DNA from 3 places in the Streptomyces sp. NBC_00654 genome. Region 1 is predicted to be linked to each of the others. Evidence: riboswitches for the same ligand, from Rfam matches in the RefSeq annotation. Region 1 holds a riboswitch; each other region holds the start of a gene.
The links. Region 1 has a riboswitch for thiamine pyrophosphate ahead of OHA98_RS09900 (thiamine ABC transporter substrate binding subunit). Riboswitches for the same ligand answer to the same signal wherever they lie in the genome.

Region 1 (9,827 bases):
CCAGCAGCGCGGCATGGACCGGGCCCGGTCCGACTACATGGGCATGCTCGGCACGGTCATGAACTGCCTGGCACTCCAGGACTTCCTGGAGAAGGAAGGCATCGACTCGCGCGTCCAGACCGCCATCACCATGGGCCAGGTCGCCGAGCCGTACATCCCGCTCCGTGCCGTCCGGCACCTGGAGAAGGGACGCGTCGTCATCTTCGGCGCCGGCATGGGGATGCCGTACTTCTCCACCGACACCACAGCTGCCCAGCGTGCCCTGGAGATCGACGCCGAGGCGCTGCTGATGGGCAAGAACGGGGTGGACGGGGTCTACGACTCCGACCCCAGGACCAACCCCGCCGCGGTGAAGTTCGACGCGCTGGAGTACAGCGAGGTGCTCGCCCGCGATCTGAAGATCGCCGACGCCACCGCCATCACCCTGTGCCGTGACAATCAGCTCCCGATCCTCGTCTTCGAGCTGACCGCCGCCGGCAATATCGCCCGTGCCGTCAAGGGTGAGAAGATCGGCACGCTCGTGAGTGACGAGAGCACCCGGGCCTGACGGCCCCAAGGATGGACAACGGCCTGCCGGTCGGACACCGTGCAGGTGAGGACGCGACGCAGGACCCGCCGGGCCCGGCGATGACGATGCCGGGCCCACACAAGACACGCAGGAGCACGTGGTGATCGAAGAAATCCTCCTCGAGGCCGAGGAGAAGATGGAGAAGGCCGTTGTCGTCGCGAAAGAGGACTTCGCCGCGATCCGTACCGGCCGCGCGCACCCGGCGATGTTCAACAAGATCGTCGCCGACTACTACGGCGCGCTGACCCCGATCAACCAGCTGGCCTCGTTCTCGGTTCCCGAGCCGCGGATGGCCGTCGTGACGCCGTTCGACAAGACCGCTCTGCGCAACATCGAGCAGGCGATCCGCGACTCCGACCTCGGCGTCAACCCGAGCAACGACGGCAACATCATCCGGGTGACCTTCCCCGAGCTCACCCAGGACCGCCGCAAGGAATACATCAAGGTCGCCAAGACCAAGGCCGAGGACTCCAAGATCTCGATCCGCTCCATCCGCCGCAAGGCCAAGGAGACCCTCGACAAGCTCGTCAAGGACAAGGAGTCCGGCGAGGACGAGGTGCGCCGCGCGGAGAAGGAGCTCGACGACACCACCGCGAAGTACGTCGCGCAGGTGGACGAGCTGCTCAAGCACAAGGAAGCCGAGCTGCTCGAGGTCTGATGAACGACTCTTCCTGGGGCGCGCCGCAGGGAGCCGGTTACTGGGGCACGCCCGAGATGGGGGCTGCTCCGGCGGGTCCTGCCTACGATGTGCATGACGCCCAGCAGACTCGGCCCATGCCCAACGTGCCGGACGTTCCCGACGCAGGTAGAGACGCAGACGACCGCGACGACCGGGACGGGGATGCCGCTCACGTCGGCGGCCCCCTGTTCCGTGACGAGAAGCCGCAGGAGCCCATGTCCACCCCGATGCCGCCCCCGCCGCAGAAGAAGCGTGCGGGGCGCGATCTGCGCGCCGCCATAGGGGTCGGCGTGGGGCTCGGCGCGGTCATCGTCGCCTCGCTCTTCATCGTGCAGGCCGTCTTCGTCGGCGTGATAGTCGTCGCCGTGGTCGTCGGCCTCTGGGAGCTCACCTCCCGCCTGGAGGAGCGCAAGGGCATCAAGGCCCCTCTCGTGCCGCTCGCCGTCGGCGGGGCCGCCATGGTCGTCGCCGGCTACGCGCGGGGCGCGGAGGGCGCCTGGGTCGCCATGGCGCTGACCGCGCTCGCGGTGCTGGTCTGGCGGATGACCCAGCCGCCGGAGGGGTATCTCAAGGACGTCACGGCCGGGGTCTTCGCCGCGTTCTACGTACCGTTCCTGGCCACGTTCGTCGCGATGCTCCTGACGGCGGACGACGGGCCGCAGCGGGTGCTCACCTTCCTGCTGCTCACGGTGGTCAGCGACACCGGTGCCTATGCGGTGGGCTGGCGCTTCGGCAAGAACAAGCTCGCACCGCGCATCAGCCCCGGGAAGACCCGCGAGGGCCTGCTCGGAGCGGTCGCCTTCGCGATGGCCGGCGGCGCGCTGTGCATGCAGTTCCTGATCGACGGCGGCTCCTGGTGGCAGGGACTGCTGCTGGGCTTCGCGGTCGCCGTCAGCGCCACTCTCGGTGACCTGGGCGAGTCCATGATCAAGCGGGATCTCGGGATCAAGGACATGGGCACCCTGCTGCCCGGTCACGGCGGCATCATGGACCGGCTGGACTCGCTGCTGCCGACCGCTCCGGTGGTGTGGCTGCTGCTGGTGCTGTTCGTCGGATCCGGCTGAGCCGAACCCGCTCACATAACGTCTGACCTGCAATTCTTGCGAGTGAGGGTCCGTTGTCCACAGGGCGGCGGGCCCTCACTCGTCTTTCTGCGACACTGGATGAACCATGCCTAAGCCCGGAGAACTCACTTTCGTCGCGCCCCGCGGAGCCAAGAAGCCCCCGCGGCACCTCGCCGACCTCACGCCCGCAGAGCGCAAGGAAGCGGTCGCCGCGATCGGCGAGAAGCCGTTCCGCGCCCAGCAGCTCTCGCAGCACTACTTCGCGCGGTACGCGCACGACCCGGCGGAGTGGACCAACATCCCGGCCGCGTCGCGGGACAAGCTCGCCGAGGCGATGTTCCCCGACCTGATGTCCGTGGTCCGTCACATCAGCTGCGACGACGACACCACCCGCAAGACCCTCTGGAAGCTGCACGACGGGACGCTCGTCGAGTCCGTCCTGATGCGCTATCCCGAGCGCGTGACGATGTGCATCTCCTCGCAGGCCGGCTGCGGGATGAACTGCCCGTTCTGCGCCACCGGGCAGGCCGGGCTCGACCGCAATCTGTCGACCGCCGAGATCGTGCACCAGATCGTGGACGGCATGCGGGCCCTGCGCGACGGCGATGTTCCGGGCGGCCCCACGCGGCTCTCCAACATCGTCTTCATGGGTATGGGCGAGCCGCTGGCCAACTACAAGCGCGTCGTCGGCGCGATCCGGCGCCTGACCGACCCCGAGCCGGACGGGCTGGGGCTCTCGCAGCGCGGGATCACCGTCTCCACCGTCGGACTGGTCCCGGCCATGCTGCGCTTCGCCGACGAGGGCTTCAAGTGCCGGCTGGCCGTTTCGCTGCACGCCCCGGACGACGAGCTGCGTGACACCCTCGTCCCGGTGAACACCCGTTGGAAGGTCCGCGAGGTACTGGACGCGGCGTGGGAGTACGCGGAGAAGTCCGGCCGCCGTATCTCCATCGAGTACGCGCTGATCCGCGACATCAACGACCAGGCCTGGCGGGGTGACCTGCTCGGACGGCTCCTCAAGGGCAAGCGGGTACACGTCAACCTGATCCCGTTGAACCCGACGCCCGGGTCGAAGTGGACCGCCTCGCGGCCCGAGGACGAGAAGGCGTTCGTCGAGGCCATCGCGGCCCACGGCGTTCCCGTCACCGTCCGTGACACCCGGGGTCAGGAGATCGACGGGGCCTGCGGTCAGCTGGCGGCCTCCGAGCGGTAGGCCGGAAATCGCCCGTGTAGCCTGGGTGCGAATTCAACTTCATATTCCGACAGGGGAGCGCCACAGCGCTGAGAGTGCGGCACCGGACAGGTTGGCCGCAGACCCTCTGAACCTCGCCCGGGTCATTCCGGGTAGGAAGTTCGGTCATTACTCAAGCTGTTGCGCCCTGCCCGCTTGCGGTTCGCCGTGAGCGGGCAGGGCCGCGTCTCTTCCTGGTCACTCCAGGAGGAATCACATGAACACCACCAAGAAGTACGCGGCGACGGCCCTCGCCGCTGCGCTCGGCGTCACGGTGCTGGCCGGCTGCGGCAGTTCCGACGACACCTCGCCGGGAGCGGGCGGTACCAAGGGCTCCGGCTCCAAGACCGTGACCCTGGTCAGCCATGACTCCTTCAACGCCTCGGAATCCGTACTGAAGGAGTTCACCGAGGAGACCGGCTACACGGTCGAGGTGCTCAAGAGCGGTGACGCGGGGGCCGCGCTCAACCAGGAGATCCTGACCAAGGGCTCTCCGCGCGGCGATGTCTTCTTCGGCGTCGACAACACCCTGCTCTCCCGCGCCCTCGACAACGGCCTGTTCACGGCGTACGAGGCCAAGGGCCTGGACCGGGTCGCGGCCGGCACCCAGCTGGACGACAAGCACCGGGTCACTCCGGTCGACACCGGTGACGTCTGCGTCAACTACGACAAGAAGTACTTCGCCGACAAGAAGCTCGCGCCCCCGCAGTCCTTCGACGACCTGCTGAAGCCCGCGTACAAGAACCTGCTCGTCACCGAGAACGCCGCGACCTCCTCTCCCGGTCTGGGCTTCCTCCTCGGCACCATCGCCGACAAGGGCGAGGACGGCTACCAGGACTACTGGAAGCAGTTGAAGAGCAACGGCGTGAAGGTCGTCGACGGCTGGGAGCAGGCGTACAACGAGGAGTTCTCCGGCTCCGCGGGCGGGAAGAAGGCCAAGGCGGAGCGGCCGCTCGTCGTCTCCTACGCCTCCAGCCCGCCGGTCGAGGTGCTGTACGCGAAGCCGCAGCCGGCCGAGGCCCCGACCGGGGTCGCCACCGGCACCTGCTTCCGGCAGATCGAGTTCGCCGGGCTGCTCACCGGCGCGAAGAACGAGGCGGGCGGCAAGGCGCTGCTGGACTTCCTGATCAGCAAGAAGTTCCAGGAGGACATGCCCCTGAACATGTTCGTGAACCCGGTCGCCGAGGACGCGGAGCTGCCGGAGCTCTTCACGAAGTTCGGCGCGACCATCGACAAGCCCGTCACCGTGGCTCCGGAGAAGATCGCCGAGAACCGTGAGCAGTGGGTCCAGTCGTGGCACTCGCTCGTCGTGAAGTAGGCGAGGCGGCAGGGGCCGGGGCCTCCGCCGCTCGCCGCGGCGGTGGACGGTCCGGCGGTGGGCGGCCCGGTGGCGACCGGCGCGGGAACGCGGTGCGGCTCGGCCTGATGGCCGTACCCGTCGCGTTCTTCGCGCTGTTCTTCGCCCACCCCGTCGCCGCCATCGTCGGCCGCGGCCTGAAGTCCGGGGGCAGCTGGCAGTTCGGCCGGATCGGTGAGGTACTGGCCCGGCCGGACATCCTGGACGTGCTCTGGTTCACCACCTGGCAGGCGTGCGCCTCGACCGGGCTCACCCTGTTGATCGCCCTGCCCGGCGCCTATGTCTTCGCCCGCTTGGACTTCCCCGGAAAGCAACTGCTGCGGGCGGTCGTCACCGTGCCGTTCGTGCTGCCGACGGTGGTCGTCGGCACCGCGTTCCTGGCGTTGCTGGGGCGCGGCGGCTTCCTCGACGAACTGTGGGGCGTACGGCTCGACACCACCGTGTGGGCGATCCTGCTGGCCCATGTCTTCTTCAACTACGCGGTGGTCGTACGGACCGTCGGCGGGCTCTGGTCGCAGCTCGATCCCCGGCAGGAGGAGGCCGCGCGGGTGCTCGGCGCCGGACGGTTCGCCGCCTGGCGACGGGTGACGCTGCCCGCGCTGGCGCCCGCCGTGGCCGCCGCGGCGCTGATGGTCTTCCTGTTCACCTTCACTTCCTTCGGCGTCGTGCAGATCCTCGGCGGTCCGGCCTACTCCACCCTGGAGGTGGAGATCTACCGGCAGACCGCGCAACTGCTCGACCTGCCGACGGCGGCCGTACTGACCCTCGTGCAGTTCGCGGCGGTGGGCGGGATTCTCGCCGTGCACGCCTGGACGGTACGGCGCCGGGAGACCGCGCTGAAGCTGGTCGATCCCGCGCAGACGGCCCGCCGCCCGCGCGGCGCCGGACAGTGGGCGCTGCTCGGCGGGGTGCTGCTGACCATCCTGCTGCTGATCCTGCTGCCGCTCGGCGTGCTGGTGGAGCGCTCGTTCGACGGGCCCGGCGGATACGGCTTCGGCTACTACCGGGCGCTCCAGTCCGCCGGGGCCGGCGGCTCCACCTTCCTGGTCGCCCCCCTCGAAGCGATCTGGAACTCCCTCCAGTACGCGCTGGTCGCGACCGTCATCGCCCTTGTCGTCGGCGGGCTCGCCGCAGCGGCGCTGACCCGGCGGGCGGGGCGGCTCGCGCGTGGCTTCGACGCCCTGCTGATGCTGCCGCTCGGGGTGTCCGCCGTCACCGTCGGCTTCGGATTCCTCATCACCCTGGACAAGCCGCCGCTCGACCTGCGGACGTCCTGGATCCTGGTGCCGCTGGCCCAGGCGCTGGTGGGCGTCCCCTTCGTCGTACGGACCATGCTGCCGGTCCTGCGTGCGGTGGACGGGCGGCTGCGCGAGGCGGCGGCGGTACTCGGCGCCTCGCCGCTGCGGGCCTGGCGCGAGGTCGATCTGCCGCTGGTGCGCAGGGCGGTGCTGGTCGCCGCGGGTTTCGCGTTCGCCGTGTCGCTGGGTGAGTTCGGGGCGACCGTGTTCATCGCGCGGCCCGACAATCCGACGCTTCCGGTCGCCGTGGCGCGGCTCCTGGGGCGCTCCGGGGAGCTCAACTACGGGCAGGCGATGGCCCTCAGCACCATTCTGATGCTGGTGTGCGCGGTGTCGCTGCTGCTTCTCGAACGCATCCGCACCGATCGATCCGGGGAGTTCTGAGTGATGGATGGGGAGTTCTGCGCATGCTGAGGCTGGAAGAGGCCACGGTCCGGTTCGGGAAGCGGGCGGCCCTGGACGCCGTGGATCTGGAGGTCGCCGACCACGAGATCGTGTGTGTGCTCGGGCCGAGCGGCAGCGGGAAGTCCACCCTGCTGCGGGTCGTCGCCGGGTTGCAGGCGGTGGACGGCGGCAGGGTGCTGCTGGACGGGGCCGATCAGTCGGGGGTGCCCGTGCACAAGCGCGGGCTGGGGCTGATGTTCCAGGATCACCAGCTGTTCCCGCACCGGGATGTCGGCGCCAATGTGGCCTTCGGGCTGCGGATGCACGGGGCCGGCCGGGCCGGGGCGGACCGCGAGGTGGGCGAACTCCTCGATCTGGTGGGGCTGCCCGGCGCGGCACGCCGCGCGGTGGCCGCGCTGTCCGGCGGTGAGCAGCAGCGCGTCGCCCTCGCCCGTGCGCTCGCCCCGCGCCCGAAGCTCCTGATGCTGGACGAGCCGCTGGGCCAGCTGGACCGCAGCCTGCGCGAACGCCTCGTCGTCGAACTGCGCACCCTGTTCGGCCGCTTGGGTACGACGGTGCTGGCCGTCACCCATGACCAGGGCGAAGCCTTCGCGCTCGCCGACCGGGTGGTCGTCATGCGGGACGGGCGGATCGCCCAGGCCGGTACGCCGCTGGAGGTCTGGCAGCGGCCCGCCTCGGCGTTCGTCGCCCGCTTCCTGGGCTTCGACAATGTGGTCGACGCGACGGTGACCGGCACGACCGCCGACACGGCGTGGGGCAAGGTGCCGGTGCCCGGCGGGTCACCACAGGGCCGCTGCGATGTGCTGGTCCGGCCTGCCGGGGTGCGGATCGGCGCCCCGGAGAGCGGGTTGCGCTGCACGGTCGGCGTAGGGACGTTCCGGGGGAACCATGTGGCGGTGCGGCTGAGGCCCGACAGCGGCCCGGTGCTGGAGGCGGAGTGCGCGCTGCGGGACACCCCGCGGGAGGGCGCGGTGGTGGGAGTCCGCTTCGACGCGGCGGAGACGGTCGTCCTGGCCCGGGAGTGATGTGCGACGGTGGCATCACGATCACGCCCCTCTCGTTCCCGCGACGACCAGGCCCAGTTCGTACGCCAGGATGACCGCCTGTGCCCGGTCCCGCAGTCCCATCTTGGCGAACAGCCGGTTGATGTGGGTCTTGACCGTGTGGTCCGTGATGGTGAGCCGGCCGGCGATGTCCCCGTTCGACAGGCCCCGCGCGATCAGTACCAGTACCTCGCACTCGCGGGCGGTGAGTCCCTCGATGTCGCGGACCGGGGGAGCGCAGACCCGCTGCCGGGCGAACTCCGCGATCAGCCGCCCGGTGATCTCGGGCGAGAGCAGCGCGTGTCCGTCGGCCACCACCCGTACCGCGTGCAGCAGTTCGGGGAAGGTCGCGTCCTTGAGCAGGAAGCCGCTCGCCCCCGCGGCCAGCGCCTCGTACACGTACTCGTCCAGGCCGAACGTCGTCAGCATCAGCGCTCTGGTGGCGCCCTCCGACGCGGCGACGATCTTCCGCGCCGCCTCGATGCCGTTCAGCCGGGGCATCCGGATGTCGAGCAGCACCAGATCGGGCCGGTGCTCGGCGGCGCCCCGGACCGCCTGCTCCCCGTCCTCGGCCTCGCCGACCACCTCGATGTCCTCCTGCGTGTTCAGCAGGCTGGAGAACGCCGTCCGGACGACCGCCTGGTCGTCGGCCACCAGAACCCGGATCACCACGGCAGTTCCGCCTCCACGAGAAAGCCACCGGCGGGGCCCCGGCCGGTGGTGAGTCTGCCGCCGAGCAGGGCGGCCCGTTCCCCCATGCCCACCAGGCCATGGCCGATGCCGTCGTCAGCTCCGGCACCGGCGGGGGCGGGGCCCGGACCGTCGTCACCGATCCGTACCGTCAGCAGGCCCGGACGGTAGCCGATCTCCACGACCGCGTGGGCACCCGGCGCATGGCGGCGGGTGTTCGTCAGAGCCTCCTGCACGATCCGGTACGCCGACAGCTCCCAGGAGGCCGGCAGCGGTATCTGCTCACCGCTGACCCGCAGTTCGGCGGTGCCGCCCACCGCCCGGTGCTGCTCCAGGAGCTCGCCGACGCCGGCCAGGGACGGCTGTGGAGCGGTCAGCGCGGCCGGGGCCGTTCCGCTGTCCGTGCGCAGCACCCCCAGGAGCCGTCGCAGTTCCGTCATCGAGGACCGGGCCGTCCCGGCGATCTGCTGGAACGCGTCCCGGGCCGGCGGTGAGAGCCCGGGAGTCGTGTACGTCGCGCTCTCGGCCTGCACCGCGATCATCGAGACCGAGTGGGCGATCATGTCGTGCAACTCCCTCGCGATGGCGGCCCGTTCGGCCTCGGCCGCCTGTCGGCGCTCCATCGCCAGCAGCCGGGACTGGGCGGCGGCCCGCTCGTTCCGGGTCTCCTCGCGGGACCGCACCGCGTCCCCCATGCTCACCGCTCCCAGGATCGTGACCGTCAGCGCCAGCGTCTCGGCGTACAGCCCGAGGCTGAAGCGGTCACTGCCCTGGAGCGCGGGCAGCCCGGGGGATCCCGCGCGTGCCCACCGGTCGATATGGACGAGATTGACGGTGAGCGAGGCCAGCGCCCCTCCGAGCACGAGCAGTGCCGGATGCTGCACACGGTGGCGCCCCAGGGTGTAGCAGCCGATGACGGCACCGGCCGTCGTCGCGTACGACAGATTGCCGTCGGTCGCGAAACTGAGCAGTGCCGCGCCGACGGTCAGGAAGCCGACGGCGGGCCGGGAACCGCGCCACATCAGTGACGCCGTACAGACCAGCACCCCGAAGGACGTGATGGCCGAGCCCGGCACGATGACCAGCTCCACGAGCGCGAAGAGGGTCAGCGCGGCACCCGTCAGCCGGGGGTACGCGGGCGCCGCCGACCAGCGGCGCACCCGCTGCCGCAGCCGCTCGGGCGCCCGCTGCCGCACCTGCGGGGAAGCGCGGCGGGCCGCCGGCGGGCGCGGGGTGGGGCCTCCCGGGTCTGCCGGGTCTGCCGGGTCTGCCGGCCCTGCCGGGGCGGCCGGAGGGGCCGGTCCCGCCGGAGTGGCCGGGACGGCCCGGGGCGTGCTGCTCATGCCGTGATTCTTCGTCACCACCGGGTGGAGACGCATCGGAGCAGGGGTGGAATTCCCCGTCCCGTCTCATGCCACGGGTTGAGTCCCCGGACCGGACGGTGGTGTGACGCCCCGTGAGCCCGCCGCTCCTAGCCTCGGACTCATGGGCA
Region 2 (9,827 bases), 2.1 Mb from region 1:
AGCTCGACCCCCAGCAGCCGCACCAGCAGGACGAGGTGTACTTCGTCGTCAGCGGCCGGGCGGCGATCACGGTCGGCATGGAGACGACCCCGGTCGGCCGGGGAAGCGTCGTGTACGTCCCCGCCGGGGTGGCCCACAAGTTCCACCACATCACCGAGGACCTCCGGGTGATGGTGGTCTTCTCGCCGCCCGAGAGCTGAGCCCGGAACCCCGGGTTCCCTAGGGGTTCGATCAGGGGACTCCAAGGGCTGCGGAGCCCCCGCCGGGCCACCTCGCGCCTCTAGCATCGAGGCAGGAACTCACAGAGACGAGGTAGAGCGATGGCCGTGCGGGAGATATTCGCGGGGATGCCGTGGTGGGTGAAGTGGGTCGCGGTGCCCGTCATCGCGATCGTCGTGTTCGGCGGGCTCATCGCCAGCGTGGTCGGGTTCGTCATCGGCCTGCTCTTCAAGGTGCTGGTCTTCGTCGTCCTGGTGGGCGGTGTCGTCTTCATCGTCCGGAAGTTCATGTCGTCGTCCTCGTCGCGCGGCGACTGGTAGGAACGCGGGCGCCGCGCGGCGGCAGGCGCGGCGCAGGTCCGATGAACACGCAGAGCGACGAAGGTTAGGCCAGCTGAGCTAAGTCCCCCAGGAAACCGCATCCCGAAACGGGCGGTACGGATACAGTGGGGTACCGCTGCCGCCATCTGGGATGTAACCGTCCGTCACCACCCTGACCAGTGGTTTGTATGACAGTCCGTTTGCCGGACCCCAAGATCGCGGCAGGCCCGTGGGGGCGGCCCCCACGGGAGGGCTGACCGCCCGTCACCATGCCTGGGGGTGACCTTTGACCACGGCAACGAATGCCGCTGTCCCGACGCTGATCGGTTCGGTTCAGCGGGCGCTGAGGCTGCTGGAGGCTGTGGGCACCCATCGGGACGGGGCACCAGCGAAGCAGCTAGCGCGGGAGGCGGGTCTTCCGCTTCCCACCGCGTACCACCTGCTGCGCACCCTGACCCATGAGGGCTATCTCCGCAGGGAGAAAGGCGTCTTCGTCTTCGGCGCGGCCGCCGAGAAACTGACCGGGCTGCCGGCGGTGCAGAATCGTCGCAGCTCCGTCACCGACTCGCTCGCGCATCTGCGCGACGTCATCGGTGCCCCGGTGTACTGCGCCGTCTACCGCGAGGGTGAGATCGAACTCATCGCGGTCGCGGACACCCCGGCCGCTCCCGCCGTGAACGAGTGGGCCGCGTTCCGGGAGACGGGGCACGCGCATGCGATCGGCCAGTGTCTGCTGAGCCAGCTGGACGAGAAGGCCCGCGAGGAACATCTCGACCGCCATCCGGTCCAACCGCTCACCCGTTACTCAGTGCGAGATCGCGAGTCGCTTCTTGAGCGGTTCAGAACGATGGAGCGTACGGAACCTGTCATCGAGCGACAGGAGTACGCACTGGGCACGGTCTGCGCCGCCATCCCGATCACCGCAGGTTCCACGGTCGCCGCAGTGGCCATTTCCTTACCCCTTGACCAGGCGGATCGGTTGCTCCCCGCAGTCGAACAGCTACGTGGTGAAGTGACGAGCCTCTTGCGTTCGTTCGTGTTCTCTATCAGTATCTGAAAAATCACTCCTTGTGATCTGCTATCGCGTGCACCACGATGGCGTCAATAGGGCCATGGGGGATCATTCCTGGCCAGTTTCATCTACTGCGGGGTTGAACGATGCGCGAGTCGGTTCAAGCAGAGGTCATGATGAGCTTTCTCGTCTCCGAGGAGCTCTCTTTCCGAATTCCGGTGGAGCTCAGGTACGAGGTCGGTGATCCGTACGCGATCCGAATGACGTTCCACTTGCCTGGCGACGCCCCTGTGACCTGGGCGTTCGGCCGTGAGTTGCTGTTGGACGGTCTGAACAGTCCCAGTGGGGACGGTGATGTGCACATCGGGCCGACCGAGCCCGAAGGGCTGAGCGATGTGCACATCCGTTTGCAGGTCGGCGCGGACCGCGCGTTGTTCCGGGCCGGTACGGCGCCCCTCGTGGCGTTTCTCGACCGGACGGACAAGCTGGTGCCGCTGGGCCAGGAGCACACGCTGGGTGACTTCGACGGAAACCTCGAAGAGGCGCTCGGCCGGATCCTCGCCGAGGAGCAGAACGCCGGTTGAGACGGACAGGCCCCTTGCCGGTTCAGGAGAGCGGCGCGACGCCTGCCGAGGAGCGGCGCGGCGTCCGTGGGAGGAAGCGGGGTGGTTGTCGCCGGCGGAAGCGAGGTGTCGGTTGAAGCGCGGTTGAGTGCCGGTTGAGCGGGTGGTACGCCGGTCGTTCGCGGTCATGCCTTGCGACGACGGCCTCTCCCGGTCCGTACGGGTGCAGGAGCTCCGGCTTCCGCGCCGAGCCCTGTGCGGTCCGCGGAGACGACCAGAGCGGCGAGCACCGTGGTCACCGGTACCGAGGCGACCAGTCCGATCGATCCGACCAGCGTCCGGACGATCTCCTCAGCCACCAGCTCGCTGTTGGCGACCGATCCCACACTGCTCTGGGCGATGGTGAAGAGCAGCAGCAGCGGCAGTGCCGCGCCCGCGTAGGCGAGCACCAGGGTGTTGACGACCGAGGCGATGTGGTCCCTTCCGATACGGATCCCTGCCCGGTACAGCGCCCGCCAACCCATCCGCGGGTCCGCCTGGTGCAGTTCCCAGACGGCCGAGGTCTGGGTGACGGTCACATCGTCGAGCACGCCGAGCGAGCCGATGATGATCCCGGCCAGCAGCAGGCCGCTCATGTCGATGTCCGGGTACAGGCCGTGGATGAGGCCGGTGTTGTCGTCGGTGTTGCCCGTCAGGCTCGCCCAGTCGATGAAGAGCGAGCCGAGCAGCCCGATCAGCAGCAGTGAGATCAGTGTGCCGACGACCGCGACGGACGTACGTGCCGTCAGCCCGTGGCACATGTAGAGGGCTGCCAGCATGATGGCGCTGGCCCCGATCACCGCGACGACCAGGGGATTCGACCCCTGAAGGATCGCCGGCAGGATGAACAGGGTCAGTACGGCGAACGACACGGCGAGCGCCACCAGCGCCATCACCCCGCGCAGCCTGCCCACGACGACGACCGCGAGGGCGAAGATCCCGGCCAGCAGAGCCATCGGGACCGTCCGGTCCACATCGATGACCGAGTACTGGAGGTCGTGCGGCGCGTCGGGCGCGTACGCCACGACGACGTCCTGTCCCTCGCGCAGCTGCCGGGGAGCGTCGGGCTGGATCACCTCGACGAACTCACGGCCCTTGTCGTTGCCGGTGGTCACCTCGATCGTGGCCTTCTCGCACTGCCCCGACTGCTCGTTGACCGCTTCCCGCCCGGACGGAGTGGAGGTGCCCCCGGTCGGCGGCACCTGTGCGGCGTTGACGTCCTTGCAGTCGACCTTGTCGACCCGCACCACCGTGCCCTCCTGGGTCTGCCGGTCGAAGCCGACGCCGGTGCGCTCGTGCGCCGGGACGCCGCCGGGCCAGAAGACCACGAGACCGACGACGACCGCGGTGGCGAAGGGGATCAGCACGGCCGCGATGACCTTGCGCAGATGCTTGGAGACGGGCGCGGCGGGGCCGTGACTGTGCGAGTGGCCATGTGCGTGGCCCTGGGATGCGGGGTCGCTTTGGGGGGAAGTCACGGGGCGATCATCGCAAGAACGGGAGGGGGCCTCTGTTCAGCTCGCCAGGAAGGACGCTAGCGTGGTGGCACCTTTGCACACGCGGGAGCTCGGAGCACCGGGCTGAGAGGACGCTGATCTCCGTACATCTGTACGGGACATGCTGCGTCGACCGCCGAACCTGTTACCGGGTAATGCCGGCGTAGGGAGTAGGTCTCATGACCACATCGGACGCACGCACGCCTGCCTCGAAGCGGAATGACCAGGAAGCGCGGAATGTGCGCATCGGTCAGGACGCACCGAACGACGAGGCCGGGAAGTCCATCGGCTGGCACAAGGGATACGTCCAGGGCTCGCGCCCGGACCTCCGGGTGCCGGTCCGCCAGGTGCACCTCACCAACGGCAACGACGTGACGCTGTACGACACGTCGGGGCCGTACACCGATCCGTCCGTCGACACCGATGTCCGCCGCGGGCTCGCACCGCTGCGGGAGAACTGGATCATCGCCCGCGGTGACACCGAGGAGTACGCGGGCCGTCCGGCCCGCCCCGAGGACGACGGGCTCAAGCACACCTCGCCGCGTGGCGGGCTGCGCAACCTCGACGCCGTCTTCCCGGGCCGCCCGCGCCAGCCGCGCCGCAGCCGGGACGGACGGCCCGTCACCCAGCTCGCGTACGCCCGGCGGGGCGAGATCACTCCCGAGATGGAGTACGTCGCGATCCGGGAGAACGTCGAGCCCGAGGTCGTACGCCAGGAGATCGCCGCGGGCCGGGCGGTGCTGCCCGCCAACGTCAATCACCCGGAGATCGAGCCGATGATCATCGGCAAGCGGTTCCTGGTGAAGGTCAACGCCAACATCGGCAACTCGGCGGTCACCTCCTCCATCGAGGAGGAGGTGGACAAGATGACCTGGGCCACCCAGTGGGGCGCCGACACGGTCATGGATCTCTCCACCGGGCGCAACATCCACACCACCCGTGAGTGGGTGCTGCGCAACTCCCCGGTGCCGATCGGCACCGTCCCCCTCTACCAGGCCCTGGAAAAGGTCGACGGCCGGGCGGAGGAGCTGAGCTGGGAGATCTACAAGGACACCGTCATCGAACAGGCCGAGCAGGGTGTCGACTACATGACGGTGCACGCGGGCGTGCGTCTGCCGTACGTCCCGCTGACCGCACGCCGCAGGACCGGCATCGTCTCCCGGGGCGGATCGATCATGGCGGCCTGGTGTCTCGCGCACCACAAGGAGTCGTTCCTGTACGAGCGCTTCGAGGAGCTGTGCGAGATCCTCGCGGCGTACGACGTGACGTACTCGCTGGGGGACGGTCTGCGCCCCGGCTCGATCGCCGACGCCAACGACGAGGCGCAGTTCGCCGAACTGCGCACGCTGGGCGAGCTGAACACGATCGCCAAGCGGTTCGGTGTGCAGACGATGATCGAGGGGCCGGGCCATGTCCCGATGCACAGGATCAAGGAGAACATCGACCTCCAGCAGGAGATCTGCGAGGAGGCGCCGTTCTACACGCTCGGCCCGCTGACCACCGATGTCGCCCCGGCGTACGACCACATCACCTCCGGCATCGGTGCGGCGATGATCGCCTGGTGGGGCACGGCGATGCTCTGCTACGTCACGCCCAAGGAGCACCTGGGGCTGCCCAACCGGGACGATGTGAAGACCGGGGTGATCACCTACAAGATCGCCGCTCATGCGGCGGACCTCGCCAAGGGGCACCCGGGGGCGCAGGACTGGGACGACGCGCTGTCGGACGCGCGTTTCGAGTTCCGCTGGGAGGACCAGTTCAATCTGGCCCTCGACCCGGTCACGGCACGGGAGTTCCACGACGAGACGCTGCCCGCCGAGCCGGCCAAGACGGCGCACTTCTGCTCGATGTGCGGGCCGAAGTTCTGCTCGATGAAGATCTCGCAGGACATCCGGCGCGAGCACGGGGGCTCGCGGGCGGAGATCGAGGCGGGGATGGCGGAGAAGTCGAAGGAGTTCGCGGCGGCCGGGAACCGGGTCTATCTGCCGATCGCGGACTGACGGACGGCCGGGTCTCCGACGGCGTACGGAGGGCATGAACGGCGTTGTTCCGGGCGGGTCTCCCGCCGGGGACGGCGCCGTTCTCCGCGTGCGGAGAGCCGCAACGTTTGTCTTGTACGCGACATTTGAGCGGGTCAGTGGTCATCTGGCCCGGTTTTTCATGCAGGTTGAGCGACGGTATGGACACGGTAGTGCTGCAGCTGGATGTACGTTCCGCCGTGGGTCCACCAGAGCTTGACCGTTTCCTTATCTGTGCCTTACTTTCCGGCATGCCTGGCCGAAAAATGTGAGCCCTCGCACGGGGGCCCGGGGAGGGAATCACCATGAACTGGTACCTGGACGTACTCAAGAACTACGCAGGCTTCAGCGGTCGCGCACGCCGCAAGGAGTACTGGATGTTCGTACTCTTCAACTTCATCGCGGCCGTGATCCTGATGGCCATCGGTGCGGCGATAGACACGCAGGTCCCGTACTACATCTACATCGTCGCCGTCATCGTCCCGTCGCTCGCCGTCATCGTGCGCCGTCTGCACGACACCGGCCGCTCGGGCTGGTGGATCCTGATCTCGCTCGTCCCGCTGGTCGGCGGCATCATCCTGCTCGTCTTCCTGGCCACCGAGGGCAAGTACGAGGCGAACGAGTACGGCGCCAACCCGAAGCTGTCGCCGCAGGGCGTCTGATTCTCACCGCTCCGGTGCCGTTACGGGCCGGAGCACCGCACGGGCCGGGTGCAGCGCGAGCTGCCCCGGCCTTCGCCGTGTCCGAGGCGCCGTCCGAGGCGCCGTCCGAGGCGCGGGCGACCGCCCGTGCGCGCGGACTTCCGCGTGCAGGAGCGTTACTCCGGCTGGTGCTCGGGGCCGCCGAAGTCCGGACTGGTGAAATCCGGGCTGGTGAACGTGGGCCTCGGGCCCGCCGCGGGGCCGTCCTCCGGACCGGAGAAGTCCGGCCTGCTGTAGCCGATCCTGGGGATGCGGTTCGGGGAGCGGTGCGGGGTCCGCGCCGCAGGGCCGGCCGTGGGATCGGCCAGGGCGTCCCGCAGGAACGGCAGGATGCCGCGCTCCAGCAGGGCGTGGCGCCAGGCTTCCCGGGCCCGTGCGATCTCTTCCGGAAGCTCCTGTTCCTCGTTCTCGGCGGAGAGCGAGGTCGCCCCGTTGCGCAGGGCCGTGATCAGCAGCCCCACGGCAGCGACGAGGATGGCCGCCGCGGCGGCCGCCGCGAAGAACCAGCCGGCCGTGACCATCGTGCCGGCGAACGCGAGGGACGGGCTGACGGCCTTCAGCAGATAGCCGACCAGCAGGAAGATCGCGGCCGCCGTGCCCGCCAGGACCGGGGCCAGGACGGTGACGACCGCGCCTATGCCCGCGCCCGTACGCACGGTTCCGTCCGTCCCCGCGCCACCGAGGGCGTGGTCCTGGCCCTGCTCGTCGTCCGGGTCCAGGTCCGCGGCGCCGGTGGGCCTGCGCAGCTCACCGCGGGCGCGCACATAGTGGTCGTACTCGGTGGCGGCGGCCTCGGTGATCAGGTCCGTCGCGTTCAGCGCCATGGTGCGCAGCTGTTCCGTGTTGAGACGGTCCCCGACGCCGTCCAGATCCGGGCGTTCATGAGCATGGCGCAGTGCGTCGCCCAGGATCCGCTCGTACTCGGGTCGGTCCTCGGCCAGCAGGTGCGGAGCGCTATTCATGTGCATCCCCCGATGCTCCGTAGGGCCTGACTGCCGCGTGGACCGGGCGATCGGGCGGAAACGGAGGAGAGCCTGCTACTGATACGCCGATGGTAGAGCGCCCACGGCACGGGGTGACAGGGTGTTTCCGTAAATAGGCCCGGTGATCGGAGCGGTCAGGTCGATGATGCGTCTTCCCCGGCAGCCGTCAGTCATGCAGGGGGAGTTGGACCACCAAGAGCTTTCCGGCCATGGTCACTCCGCCGTCCATGGCGATGGCGAGCCCGTCCGCGTACACGTGCGGGCCGGTCACGAGCGGACCCGCGCCGTTCTCGCCGTCCTCCGAGCCGACCTCGCCGAGCAGATAGGGAATGGGGCTGTGACCATGGACGACGCGCTGTCCACCGTACGTCGACATCAGCTCCCGCACCGCCTGCGCACCGCCCTCGTCGCGGAAGGCGAACCGCTTGGTGAGCTTGCGGAAGAGGTCCCAGCACTCGTCGGCGTCGTTGCGCGTGAGAATGGCGTGGACCGTGTCGTTGACGTCCTCGATGGTGGACCCGTAGTCGAGGTAGGCCGTCGTGTCGGAGTGCATCAGCAGATGCCCGTCCTCCTCGACGACCGCGTCGAGCCGGGACATCCACTGGAGGTGGACGTCCTGGAGCCGCTCCATGTCGGTCTTCTGGCCGCCGTTGAGCAGCCAGGCCGCCTGGAAGGTGGCGGTGCCGGCCCCGGAGTTGACCGGGGTGTCGGCGAACCGCTTGGCGCCGATCAGCAGGAGCTCGTGGTTGCCCATCAGGGCCTTGCAGTAGCCGCCGGCGGCCGCGGCCTCGGCGGAGAGCCGCATGACGAGGTCGATGACGCCGATGCCGTCGGGCCCGCGGTCCGTGAAGTCGCCGAGGAACCACAGCCGGGCGTTGCCCGCGGTCCAGTTGCCGTCGGCGTCGACGAGACCCTGTTCGGCGAGGGCGGCCAGCAGCTCGTCCAGATAGCCGTGGACGTCCCCGACGACATACAGCGGGCCGCGCTCCGACTCCGTGGCGCTCCGCGGGGCCACGGCGGCCTGTACCTGGACGGTGTCACCGCGGTTGATGACGGGAAGGTCGCGCTCGGTGGGCGTGTAGCCCTCCGGCGGTTCCTGGCCCACCACGGCGTTGCCGGGGTGCGGTGGGTGCTGGGGCACGGGTGTCCGCGCGTACGGAGGTACGCGGAAGTCGCGCAACGTCGCCGTCCGCACCACGGGTTCCTGACCGGCCCCCTGAGTCATCGACCCCTCCACCACCGTCGCGCCGCCGTACACCTGACGGGCCGTGCCTGGTAGAGGTGGTCCGCGGTGTCGTGCGCCCATCATAGGAATGCGGATCGTGCTGTGTGACGCACCAGGGGTGGTGAATCCGGGCGCACTCACGGTTCACCCGCCGTTTGGTCCGAAATAATACGATCAGTCCCCGCTGGGAGATCGTGGCGCGCTGACCGTGGTGCGGGGCGGACGGCGTTGCGAGGAGGTCCGGACGATGAGCTCCGTCGGTATCACCTGCTCCACCGGACCGTCGTGCTCGACGCCTTCGATGGCGTCGATGAGGAGCTGGACGACCGCCGTGCCGATGCGGCGCGGCTTGAGCGAGAGTGTCGTGATGGGCGGTTCGGTGCTCGCGTACACCGTGGATTCGCTGCAGCAGACCAGCAGCAGGTCCTCCGGGACCCGCAGACCGTAGCGGCGGGCGGCCGCCAGCAGATCGGTCCCGTTGGGGTCGAAGAGCCCGTACACGGCGTCCGGCCGGTCCGGGCGGGCGAGGAGGCGGTCGGCGGCGACCGCGCCCGCGCAGGGGTCGTGGGCGGGGTAGGACTCGTAGACCGGGTCCTGACCCACCCGCTCGCACCAGTGGAGATACGCGGTGGTGGACAGCCGGGTGTACGTGTCGGTGGTGGTGCCGGTCAGCAGGCCGATGCGGCGCGCCCCGGCGGCGGCGAGATGGTCCAGGAGGTCGAGCACGGCGGCCCGGTGGTCGTTGTCGACCCAGGCGGTGACCGGAAGCGTGCCGGCCGGGCGGCCGTCCGAGACGACGGGTAAGCCCTGGCGTACGAGTTCGGTGACGACCGGGTCCTGGTCGGAGGGGTCAATGACGACGGTGCCGTCGAGCGCGACGTTCGACCAGACGTCGTGGCGGGAGGTGGCGGGGAGGATGACGAGGGCGTACCCGCGGTCGAGGGCCGCGGAGGTCGCGGCTCTGGCCATCTCCGCGAAGTAGGCGAATTCGGTGAAGGTGAAAGGTTCATTCCCGTACGTGGTCACGGTCAGGCCGATCAGGCCGGATCTGCCCGTACGGAGGGTTCGGGCCGCGGCGGACGGGCGGTAGCCCAGGCGCTCTGCGACCTCTCGGACATGGCGGCGGGTGGCGTCCGGGAGCCTGCCCTTGCCGTTGAGCGCGTCGGAGACGGTCGTGATCGAGACCCCGGCCGCGGCGGCCACATCACGGATCCCCGCTCGTCCCGGCCGGCCGTTGCGCCGGGGTGTCTC
Region 3 (9,827 bases), on a different contig from region 1:
CGTCGAGGAACGCGGGAAGGTCACCCTGTCGCCTGCGGGCGTCCGTGCAGAGGTACAGCCGGGCGTCGGACAGCAGCTCGCGAGGCGTGGGCATGGCGGAATCCCCCGGGGTTACCGCGGTGTACGGGCCGTGCGGCACGGCCCGTACGCCGCGTGCGGTTGTCTCGGTCAGACGGCGAGCGCCTGGGCGCGGCGCTTCACCTCCGTCCCGCGATTCTCGCTCAGGGCCTGCGCGGGGGTGCCGGGCAGGGTCGGGTCGGGAGTGAAGAGCCAGTCCAGCATCTCTTCGTCGGAGTAGCCGTCGTCCCTCAGGAGCGTCAGGGTCCCCGAGAGGCCCTTGACCACCTTGTCGCCGTCGATGAAGGCGGCAGGCACCTGGAGCGTCCGGTTCTCACCACGGCGTACGGCGATGAGCTGGCCTTCCTTGACCAGCTGCCGCACCCGCGTCACCTCGATATCGAGCATTTCCGCGATGTCGGGAAGGTGGAGCCAGGCAGGGACTAGAGCATCGATCTTTGCGTCAATCTCGGTCACGAGGACAAGCGTGCCATCTGGGACCGACAGTCGGAAGCCGGGCCGACCGTACGGGGGTGGGCCCGTGCCGTCACAGGGCCGTCGACTTCAGCGGTACGGAGGGGTCCGCGGCCCGTGCCGGGTCGATGGGCGCCCCCGACTCGATGAGCTTGCGCCCCTGCGCCAGATCGCGCGGCCGGCCGACGGCCAGGACGGCGGTCAGCGCGCCGCCGCGCAGCCAGCACACCGACCAGGCGGGGTCGGCGGGGTCGCCGCGCCACAGCAGGGTGTCGGCCCGCGCGTGGTGGCCCGCGTACTGCACGAAGCGGCCGAACTGCTCGGACCAGAAGTACGGCACGGGGTCGTACGCCCCGGGCCGCCCGTCCCCGTCGAGGGCGGCGATGTCCGCGGCGACGGTCCGGGGGCCCTGGAGGGCGTTGTCCCAGTGGTGGACCAGCAGGCGTTCGCCGTAGCGGGCGGAGGGGAAGGAGGCGCAGTCACCGACCGCGTACACATCGGGCAGCGAGGTGCGCAGCGCGCTGTCGGCGGTGACGGAGCCGTCCGGGCCGAGCGCGATGCCGGAGCCGGTCAGCCAGCCGGTGGCGGGCCGGGCGCCGATCCCGACGACCACCGCACCGGCCGGGAGCACCCGGCCGTCCGCGAGGACCACGGTGCCCTCCTCGACGCGGGCGACCCGGGCGCCGGTCAGGAGTTCGGCTCCGCTCTCGGCGTACCAGTCGGCCATCGGAGCGGCGACCTCCGCGGGCAGGGCACCGGCGAGCGGGCGTTCGGCGGCCTCGACGACGGTGACCGCGCAGCCCGCGGCGCGGGCCGCGGTGGCGAACTCGGCGCCGATCCAGCCCGCCCCCACGACCACCACGTCGCGCCGCCGTTCCAGAACGGGGCGCAGCCGGGCGGCGTCGTCGAGGGTGCGCAGCAGATGGACCCCGGGCACCCCCTCGGATCCGGGCAGCAGTACGGGTTCGGCGCCGGTGGCGATGACCAGGACGTCGTACGGAACGGGACCGTCCGGTGTGTCCAGTTCATGTGCGCCGGAGCGCAGGGCGCTCACGTCCACGCCCAGGCGCAGGGTGATGTCCAGCGCCTCGAAGTCGATGTCGAACGCGGAGTCCTCCGCCTTGCCGAGCAGGACCGCCTTGGACAGCGGTGGCCGGTCGTAGGGCTGGTGCGGTTCGGCGCCGATCAGGGTCACCGGTCCGGTGAAGCCCCGTTCACGCAGGGCCACGGCGGTCTGTACGCCCGCCATGCCCGCTCCGACGATCACGACGCGGCGCGTCCGCTGCCGTGCTGCCTGCTGTTCCGTCTGCTCGCTCACCTGTCCACCATAAACACCTGACGCACCGTCAGGAAGCGGGTTCCCCCACCGCGCTCGTCCCGCCGCCCTCCCGGTACCCCTTCCCCCGTGCCCCGCTTCGCCCGGCCGGAGGGAGCGCCTCCCCGGGCGACGGGGTTTAGGGTGGCAGACGGAAAACACTCGCGGGAGTCCGGGCGTACCGGGCTGAGAGGGAGGCTGGACGGCCTCCGACCGTACGAACCTGATCCGGGTCATGCCGGCGAAGGGAGGGGCTGGACGCCCATGCGTTCTTCTCATGACGGAAGCGGATCCGACGTCCTCGTCATCGGGGGCGGAATCATCGGTCTGGTGACCGCCTGGCGGGCGGCGCAGCGCGGGCTGCGGACCACGGTCGCCGACCCCGGCCCCGGTGGCGGGGCCGCGCGGGTCGCGGCCGGAATGCTGGCCGCCGTCACCGAACTCCACTACGGCGAGCAGTTGCTGCTCGGTCTCAATGTCGCCTCCGCGGCCCGCTATCCGGCGTTCGCCGAGGAGCTGACCGCGGCGAGCGGACAGGACATCGGTTTTCGCGCCTGCGGCACGCTCGCCGTCGCGCTGGACTCCGACGACCGCGCCCATCTGCGCGAACTGCACGCCCTGCAACAGCGTTCGGGGCTGGAGTCCGAGTGGCTCAGCGGCCGGGAGTGCCGTCGGCTGGAGCCGATGCTGGCGCCCGGGGTGCGCGGCGGACTGCGGGTCGACGGCGACCATCAGGTGGACCCCCGTCGGCTGGCCGCCGCGCTCCTGACCGCCTGCGAGCGGGCCGGGGTGGTCCTTCGCCGGGACCGGGCCGAGCGGCTCACGGTCTCGGGCGGCCGGGCCGCCGGTGCCGTGCTCGCCGACGGCACGGAGCTCGCCGCCGACCAGGTGGTGCTCGCCGCGGGCAGTCTCAGCGGGCGGCTCGCCGGGCTGCCGGACGAGGTCGTACCGCCGGTACGCCCGGTCAAGGGCCAGGTGCTGCGGCTGACCGTGCCGCCCGCGTACGCCCCCTTCCTGAGCCGGACCGTGCGCGCCGTGGTCCGCGGCAGCCACCTCTATCTCGTCCCGCGCGAGAACGGTGAGCTGGTCGTCGGAGCCACCAGCGAGGAGCTGGGCTGGGACACCACCGTCACGGCCGGCGGGGTGTACGAGCTGCTGCGCGACGCGCACGAGCTGGTGCCCGGCATCACCGAACTGCCCCTCACCGAGACCCGGGCGGGCCTGCGCCCCGCCTCCCCCGACAACGCCCCGCTGCTCGGCCCCACCGCCCTGCCCGGTCTCCTCCTCGCCACCGGCCACCACCGCAACGGGGTGCTGCTGACCCCCGTCACGGGTGACGCGATGGCGGAGGTGCTGATCTCCGGCGAGCTGCCCGAGGTGGCCCGCCCCTTCGCGCCGGGCCGTTTCGCGCCCGCCGCCGCCCCCGTACCCGCCGCCGCCCCCGTGCCCCAGGAGCAGCCCGCATGACCCGGCCCGACCCGGCCCGCGCCTCCGCGCCCGCCCCCGTACCCACCCCCGCCGCCGTGCCCTTCACGGCCCCGTCCCCCGTTCCGGCCCCTGCTGCCCGTCCGGTCCCCGGCGCGGCGTCCGTCTCGGTCTCCGTGAACGGCGAGGAACGCGCCCTGCCCGCGGGCACCGCGCTGGACGCCCTCGTCGCGACGCTGACCTCAGCGCACTCCGGAGTGGCCGCCGCCGTCAACGAGAGCGTCGTCCCCCGCGGCCGGTGGTCCGCCACCACGCTCGGCGACGGCGACCGGGTCGAGGTCCTGACCGCCGTGCAGGGGGGCTGACCGTGTCCGACGATCTCTTCACCCTCGGTGGCACTCCCTTCACCTCCCGGCTGATCATGGGCACCGGCGGGGCCCCGAGCCTCGACGTGCTCGAACGCTCCCTGGCCGCCTCCGGCACCGAGCTGACCACCGTCGCGATGCGCCGTCTCGACCCGACCGTCCAGGGCTCGGTGCTCTCCGTCCTGGAGCGGCTCGCGATCAGGGTCCTGCCGAACACAGCGGGCTGCTTCACCGCGGGCGAGGCCGTACTGACCGCCCGGCTGGCCCGGGAGGCGCTCGGCACCGACTGGGTCAAGCTGGAGGTGGTGGCCGACGAACGGACGCTGCTGCCCGACCCGATCGAGCTGCTGGACGCGGCCGAGACCCTGGTCGACGACGGGTTCACGGTCCTGCCGTACACCAACGACGACCCCGTGCTGGCCCGGAAGCTGGAGGACGTGGGGTGCGCGGCGGTCATGCCGCTCGGCTCCCCCATCGGCTCCGGCCTCGGTATCCGCAATCCGCACAACTTCCAGCTGATCGTCGAACGGGCCGGGGTGCCGGTGATCCTGGACGCCGGGGCCGGGACCGCCTCGGACGCCGCACAGGCGATGGAGCTGGGGTGCGCGGCGGTGATGCTGGCCTCCGCCGTGACCCGGGCGCAGGAGCCCGAGCTGATGGCGGCGGCGATGCGGCACGCGGTGGACGGCGGACGGCTGGCCCACCGGGCGGGCCGTATCCCGCGCCGCCACTTCGCCGAGGCCTCGTCGCCCGTGGCGGGGCGGGCGGTGCTGGACCCGGAGCGCCCGGCGTTCTGACGCCTCGTGGCGCGTGGTCCGGGCGCGCGCCCAGCCCCTTCACCGTGTGCGTGTCCCTGTCACGGATCGGCTGCAGTACGGCCCCGGGACCGCCCCGGCCCGTCCGGCCCGTCCGTGGTGACTCGTAGACTCATCAGGTGGATACGACCCTCCAGGACCCTCTCGTCGGGCAGCTGCTCGACGGCCGGTATCGCGTCGAGGCGCGCATCGCCGTCGGCGGCATGGCCACGGTCTACCGGGCCGTGGACACCCGCCTCGACCGGGTGCTCGCCCTCAAGGTGATGCACCCGGCGCTCGCGACCGACGTCTCCTTCGTCGAGCGCTTCATCCGCGAGGCGAAGTCGGTGGCCCGGCTCGCGCACCCCAATGTCGTCGCGGTCTTCGACCAGGGGGCACAGGGGGCGTACGTCTATCTCGCGATGGAGTACGTCGCGGGGTGCACCCTGCGCGACGTCCTGCGCGAGCGCGGTGCCCTCCAGCCCCGCGCCGCGCTGGACATCCTGGAACCGGTCCTGGCCGCGCTCGGCGCGGCGCACCGGGCGGGCTTCGTCCACCGCGACATGAAGCCGGAGAACGTCCTGATCGGGGACGACGGCCGGGTGAAGGTCGCCGACTTCGGTCTCGTACGCGCCGTGGGCACCGTCACCGACAGCACCGGCTCGCTCCTGGGGACCGTGTCCTACCTCGCCCCCGAGCAGATCGAGCACGGTACGGCGGACACCCGCGCCGATGTGTACGCCTGCGGGGTCGTGCTGTACGAGATGCTGACCGGCGGCAAACCGCACACCGGCGATACCGCGGCCCAGGTCATCTACCAGCACCTCAACGAGGACGTCCCGGCCCCCTCGGCCGTGGTTCCCGGCCTTCCGGTCGCGCTGGACAGCCTGGTGGCGAGCGCCACCGCCCGGAACGCCGGGATCCGCCCGCACGACGCGGTGGTGCTGCTCGCCGAGGCCCGGGAGGCCCGTGCCGGGCTCACCGACGAGGAGCTGGACGCGGTACCGCCGCAGGCGCTGACCACGGACCACGACGGCGGTGAGGACCGTACGAGCGTGATCCCGCGGGTCCTGCCCGTGGACCAGGGCACCGCCCACCACACGAGCCGGCTGGAGATGCCACCGGCCGGTCCGCCGGAGCCGGCCCGGACCCGGCGGCGCGGACCGTTCGGGGGCCCGCGCCGTCGGCTGTACGCGGCCCTCACCGCTCTGGTGCTGGTGCTGGGGATCGGCACGGGTGTCTGGTACATCAACTCCGGGCAGTTCACCCGGGTCCCCTCCCTGCTGGGCCAGACCCAGAAGACGGCCGAGCAGCGGCTCTCGGACGCCGGTCTCGACCTGGCGGGCGTCGACCGGGCGTACAGCGACACGGTCGACCGCGGCGCGGTGATCAGCAGCGACCCCGCGTCCGGCGAGCGGATCCGGGGCAACGGCTCGGTCGGGCTGGTCGTCTCGCGCGGCCCGGAGATCGTGGAGGTCCCCGACGCCGAGGGCCTCTCGCTCGGCGACGCCCGGCGTGAGCTGAAGAAGGCGGGCCTGGTTCCCGGGATGGTGACCAGGGAGTTCAGCGAGGACGTGGTCCGGGGCGATGTGATCCGTACGGACCCCGAGGCCGGCACGGAGCGCCACCCCGACTCGGCCGTCGCGCTGGTCGTCAGCAAGGGAAGCCCGGTCGACGTGCCGGATGTCACGGGGCTCTCGGTCGTGGACGCCACCGCCGCGCTGGACGAGGAGGGCCTCAAGGCCGAGGTGCTGCCCGACCGGGTCAACTCCCCCGAGGTCGCGGGAGACATCGCCCACCAGACGCCGGGCGAGGGCGCGGAGGCGGCGGAGGGCGACACGGTCCAGCTCACGGTCTCCAAGGGGCCGCGGATGCTGGACGTCCCCGACGTCACCGGCAAGGACGTCGACGAGGCGAGGAGCACACTGGAAGACGCGGGGTTCGAGGTCGAGGTCGACCGGCCGTTCCTCTCCTTCAGCGACACCGTCGCGAGCCAGTCCGTGGACGGCGGCGAACAGGCCGCCGAGGGCTCCACGATCACCATCAGGACCAAGGGACTCTAGAACATGCGCAATCCGGTGGGCGGCCACGTTCCGGTGGCCGGAGGCCTCGCCAAGGTCGGTCTCGGCTACGCGCGCGAGCTGGCCGCGGAGACCGTGCAGGTCTTCGTCGCCAATCCGCGCGGATGGGCGACGCCCACCGGGAATCCGGCGCAGGACGACGTGTTCCGCTCCGAGTGCGCGGCCGCGTCGATCCCCGCGTACGTCCACGCCCCGTATCTGATCAACTTCGGCTCGCACACCGAGGCCACCGTCGAGAAGTCGGTGGAGTCACTGCGCCACTCGCTGCGCCGGGCCAGGGAGATCGGCGCGCGGGGAGTCGTGGTGCACACCGGATCGGCGACCGGGGGACGGCCCCGTGCCCAGGCCCTGGCGCAGGTGCGTACGCATATGCGGCCGCTGCTGGACGAGCTGACGCACGACGACGATCCGGATCTGCTGCTGGAGTCGACCGCCGGCCAGGGGTTCTCGCTCTGCTCGCGGACCTGGGACTTCGGCCCGTACTTCGAGGCGCTGGACTCCCACCCCAAGCTGGGCGTCTGCCTCGACACCTGTCACATCTACGCCGCGGGTCACGATCTGACCGGCCCGGCGGGCATGCGGCAGACCCTCGACCTGCTGGTGGACACGGTCGGGGAGGGCCGGCTGAAACTGATCCACGCCAATGACTCCAAGGACGTCGTGGGCGCGCACAAGGACCGGCACGAGAACATCGGCGCGGGTCACATCGGCGCGGAGCCGTTCCGGGAGCTGTTCTCGCACCCGGCGACCGAAGGCGTACCGCTGATCATCGAGACGCCCGGCGGCACGGCGGGACATATCGCGGACGTGGCTCGGCTGAAGGAGCTGCGGGCTTCGGCGACCGCTTGAGGAATACCCCGCAGGGGTCTCCCCGCGGCACGCCAGGACACGCCGTGGCGCACCGGTACCACCGCTGACGGGGAGTACCCGCGCCGAACGGCTCAGAGTTCGGGGCCGTCCCCGGGCTCCTCCTGGTAGGAGTAGCGCTGCTCGCTCCAGGGGTCACCGATGTTGTGGTAGCCGCGCTCCTCCCAGAAGCCGCGCCGGTCGGCCGTCATGTACTCGATGCCCCGGACCCACTTCGGGCCCTTCCAGGCGTACAGATGGGGAACGACCAGGCGCAGCGGGAAGCCGTGCTCGGCGGTGAGGAGTTCGCCGTCCTTGTGGGTGGCGAACAGTGTGCGGTCCGAGACGAAGTCGGCGAGCCGCAGATTCGAGGAGAAGCCGTACTCCGCCCAGACCATCACATGGGTGACGTCGGGCGCGGGCGGCGCGAGTTCGACGACGTTCCTGGCGAGCACCCCGCCCCATTCGGCGCCGAGCATGCTGAATTTCGTCACGCAGTGCAGGTCGGCGACGACCGAGGAGAACGGCAGCGCCGAGAAATCCTGGTGATTCCAGCAGTGTTTGTCACCGTCCGCCGTGGCCCCGAAGACCCGGAATTCCCAGCGGTCGGGTTTGAACTTGGGAACAGGCCCGTAATGGGTTACCGGCCAGCCGCGCTGCAGCCGCTGACCCGGCGGAAGCTCGGACTGCTCTGATTCGCGGTATTCCCGGCTTTCCGGCTGACCCATGGCTCCATGGTGACAGACAGGCAGGGGTGGTCATGACCAGGGCAGAGGCGATTCGGGCAACTCATACTAAGCATGCACTTACTGGACGGCCGGAAGGTGTGGTGCAAGGATGCGGCCAACTTGCCCAGTTCACCGGTTGGAAGGAGCCTCTGCGATGCAGGGCGACCCGGAAGTCATCGAGTATCTCAACGAACAGCTCACGGGCGAGCTGACTGCCATCAACCAGTACTGGTTGCACTACCGAATCCAGGAAAACAACGGCTGGACAAAGCTTGCGAAGTACACGCGGGCGGAGTCCATGGACGAGATGAAGCACGCGGACCGGCTCACGGAACGCATTCTGTTCCTGGACGCGCTGCCCAACTATCAGCGGTTGTTCCATGTGCGGGTGGGACAGACGGTCACCGAGATGTTCCAGGCGGACCGGCAGGTCGAGGTGGAGGCGATCGACCGCCTCAAGCGCGGCATCGAGGTCATGCGCGGCAAGGGCGACATCACCTCGGCGCGGATCTTCGAGGACATCCTGGAGGACGAGGAGCACCACATCGACTACCTCGACACCCAGCTGGAACTCATCGAGAAGCTCGGGGAGCCGCTCTACATCGCGCAGCTCATCGAGCAGCCGGACAGCTGACCCGCGGGAGGGGCCACTGCGGGAGGGGCTCAGGCGGCGTCGGAGAGCCGGACGTCCGGCAGCGCCATGGCCACCGGTGCGGCGACCGGACCGGCGGCCGGATCCCGGCGCTGTTCCAGCAGCTCCCGGCGCGGGCATTCGCCGCGCCCGAGGAGAGCCTGGATCCTGCGGACGCAGCCGCCGCAGTCGGTGCCGGCCTTGCAGGCGGAGGCTATCTGGCGGGGCGTGCAGGCCCCGGCGTCCGCATGCTGCTTGACCTGCTGTTCCGTAACGCCGAAACACGAGCAGACGTACATGCGGTTCACCTCCCGGGGGATCGGTCGCTGGCGCCGTCCCGATCTATTCGGTGAGGCTAACCTAACCTTACCCGTCGCTCAAGGTGCGTAAAAGCCCCGGAACGCCCGGTGGGGCACGGATCACATCGATCCGTGCCCCACCGGTAGGACTGCGCGGTATTCCTACTGGTCGCGGTACATCTCGGCGACGAGGAAGGCCAGGTCGAGGGACTGGCTGCGGTTCAGGCGCGGGTCGCAGGCCGTCTCGTACCGCTGGTGCAGGTCGTCCACGAAGATCTCGTGGCCGCCGCCGACGCACTCGGTGACATCGTCACCGGTCAGCTCGACATGGATGCCGCCCGGGTGCGTGCCCAGGCCCTTGTGCACCTCGAAGAAGCCCTTGACCTCGTCCAGCACGTCGTCGAAACGGCGCGTCTTGTGGCCGGAGGCGGCCTCGAAGGTGTTGCCGTGCATCGGGTCGGTCACCCACACCACGGTGGCGCCGGAGGCGGTGACCTTCTCGACGAGCTGGGGGAGCTTGTCGCGGACCTTGTCGGCGCCCATCCGGACGATGAAGGTCAGCCGGCCGGGCTCCCGGTCGGGGTCCAGCCGGTCGATGTAGCCGAGGGCCTCGTCGACGGTGGTCGTCGGGCCGAGCTTGACCCCGATGGGGTTGCGGATCTTCGAGGCGAACTCGATGTGCGCGCCGTCCATCTGGCGGGTGCGCTCACCGATCCAGACCATGTGGCCGGAGGTGTCGTACAGCTCGCCGGTGCGCGAGTCGGTACGGGTGAGGGCCGACTCGTAGTCCAGCAGCAGCCCCTCGTGCGAGG

Region 2: linked by a shared signal. The riboswitch ahead of thiC (phosphomethylpyrimidine synthase ThiC) and the one ahead of OHA98_RS09900 (thiamine ABC transporter substrate binding subunit) in region 1 are both predicted to bind thiamine pyrophosphate.
Region 3: linked by a shared signal. The riboswitch ahead of thiO (glycine oxidase ThiO) and the one ahead of OHA98_RS09900 (thiamine ABC transporter substrate binding subunit) in region 1 are both predicted to bind thiamine pyrophosphate.

Annotation. Positions count from the first base shown of each region.
Region 1 is NZ_JAPEOB010000001.1:2,263,029-2,272,855, forward strand. Features, by position in the region: gene pyrH (UMP kinase) at 1-547, shown strand, start outside; gene frr (ribosome recycling factor) at 669-1,226, shown strand; gene OHA98_RS09890 (phosphatidate cytidylyltransferase) at 1,226-2,311, shown strand; gene rlmN (23S rRNA (adenine(2503)-C(2))-methyltransferase RlmN) at 2,418-3,524, shown strand; TPP riboswitch at 3,566-3,680, shown strand; gene OHA98_RS09900 (thiamine ABC transporter substrate binding subunit) at 3,760-4,860, shown strand; gene OHA98_RS09905 (iron ABC transporter permease) at 4,968-6,581, shown strand; gene OHA98_RS09910 (ABC transporter ATP-binding protein) at 6,605-7,627, shown strand; gene OHA98_RS09915 (response regulator transcription factor) at 7,649-8,317, opposite strand; gene OHA98_RS09920 (sensor histidine kinase) at 8,311-9,678, opposite strand.
Region 2 is NZ_JAPEOB010000001.1:155,974-165,800, reverse strand. Features, by position in the region: gene OHA98_RS00750 (cupin domain-containing protein) at 1-200, shown strand, start outside; gene OHA98_RS00745 (DUF5326 family protein) at 327-539, shown strand; gene OHA98_RS00740 (helix-turn-helix domain-containing protein) at 826-1,596, shown strand; gene OHA98_RS00735 (SsgA family sporulation/cell division regulator) at 1,698-2,135, shown strand; gene OHA98_RS00730 (YibE/F family protein) at 2,300-3,631, opposite strand; TPP riboswitch at 3,703-3,836, shown strand; gene thiC (phosphomethylpyrimidine synthase ThiC) at 3,829-5,649, shown strand; gene OHA98_RS00720 (DUF805 domain-containing protein) at 5,973-6,329, shown strand; gene OHA98_RS00715 (hypothetical protein) at 6,485-7,336, opposite strand; gene OHA98_RS00710 (metallophosphoesterase) at 7,518-8,576, opposite strand; gene OHA98_RS00705 (LacI family DNA-binding transcriptional regulator) at 8,751-9,827, opposite strand, start outside.
Region 3 is NZ_JAPEOB010000002.1:2,075,848-2,085,674, forward strand. Features, by position in the region: gene thiE (thiamine phosphate synthase) at 1-94, opposite strand, end outside; gene OHA98_RS29495 (Rv2175c family DNA-binding protein) at 169-534, opposite strand; gene OHA98_RS29500 (NAD(P)/FAD-dependent oxidoreductase) at 605-1,849, opposite strand; TPP riboswitch at 2,001-2,113, shown strand; gene thiO (glycine oxidase ThiO) at 2,111-3,313, shown strand; gene thiS (sulfur carrier protein ThiS) at 3,448-3,636, shown strand; gene OHA98_RS29515 (thiazole synthase) at 3,639-4,433, shown strand; gene pknB (Stk1 family PASTA domain-containing Ser/Thr kinase) at 4,571-6,493, shown strand; gene OHA98_RS29525 (deoxyribonuclease IV) at 6,497-7,360, shown strand; gene OHA98_RS29530 (sulfite oxidase-like oxidoreductase) at 7,453-8,085, opposite strand; gene bfr (bacterioferritin) at 8,240-8,719, shown strand; gene OHA98_RS29540 (bacterioferritin-associated ferredoxin) at 8,749-9,015, opposite strand; gene OHA98_RS29545 (class II 3-deoxy-7-phosphoheptulonate synthase) at 9,178-9,827, opposite strand, start outside.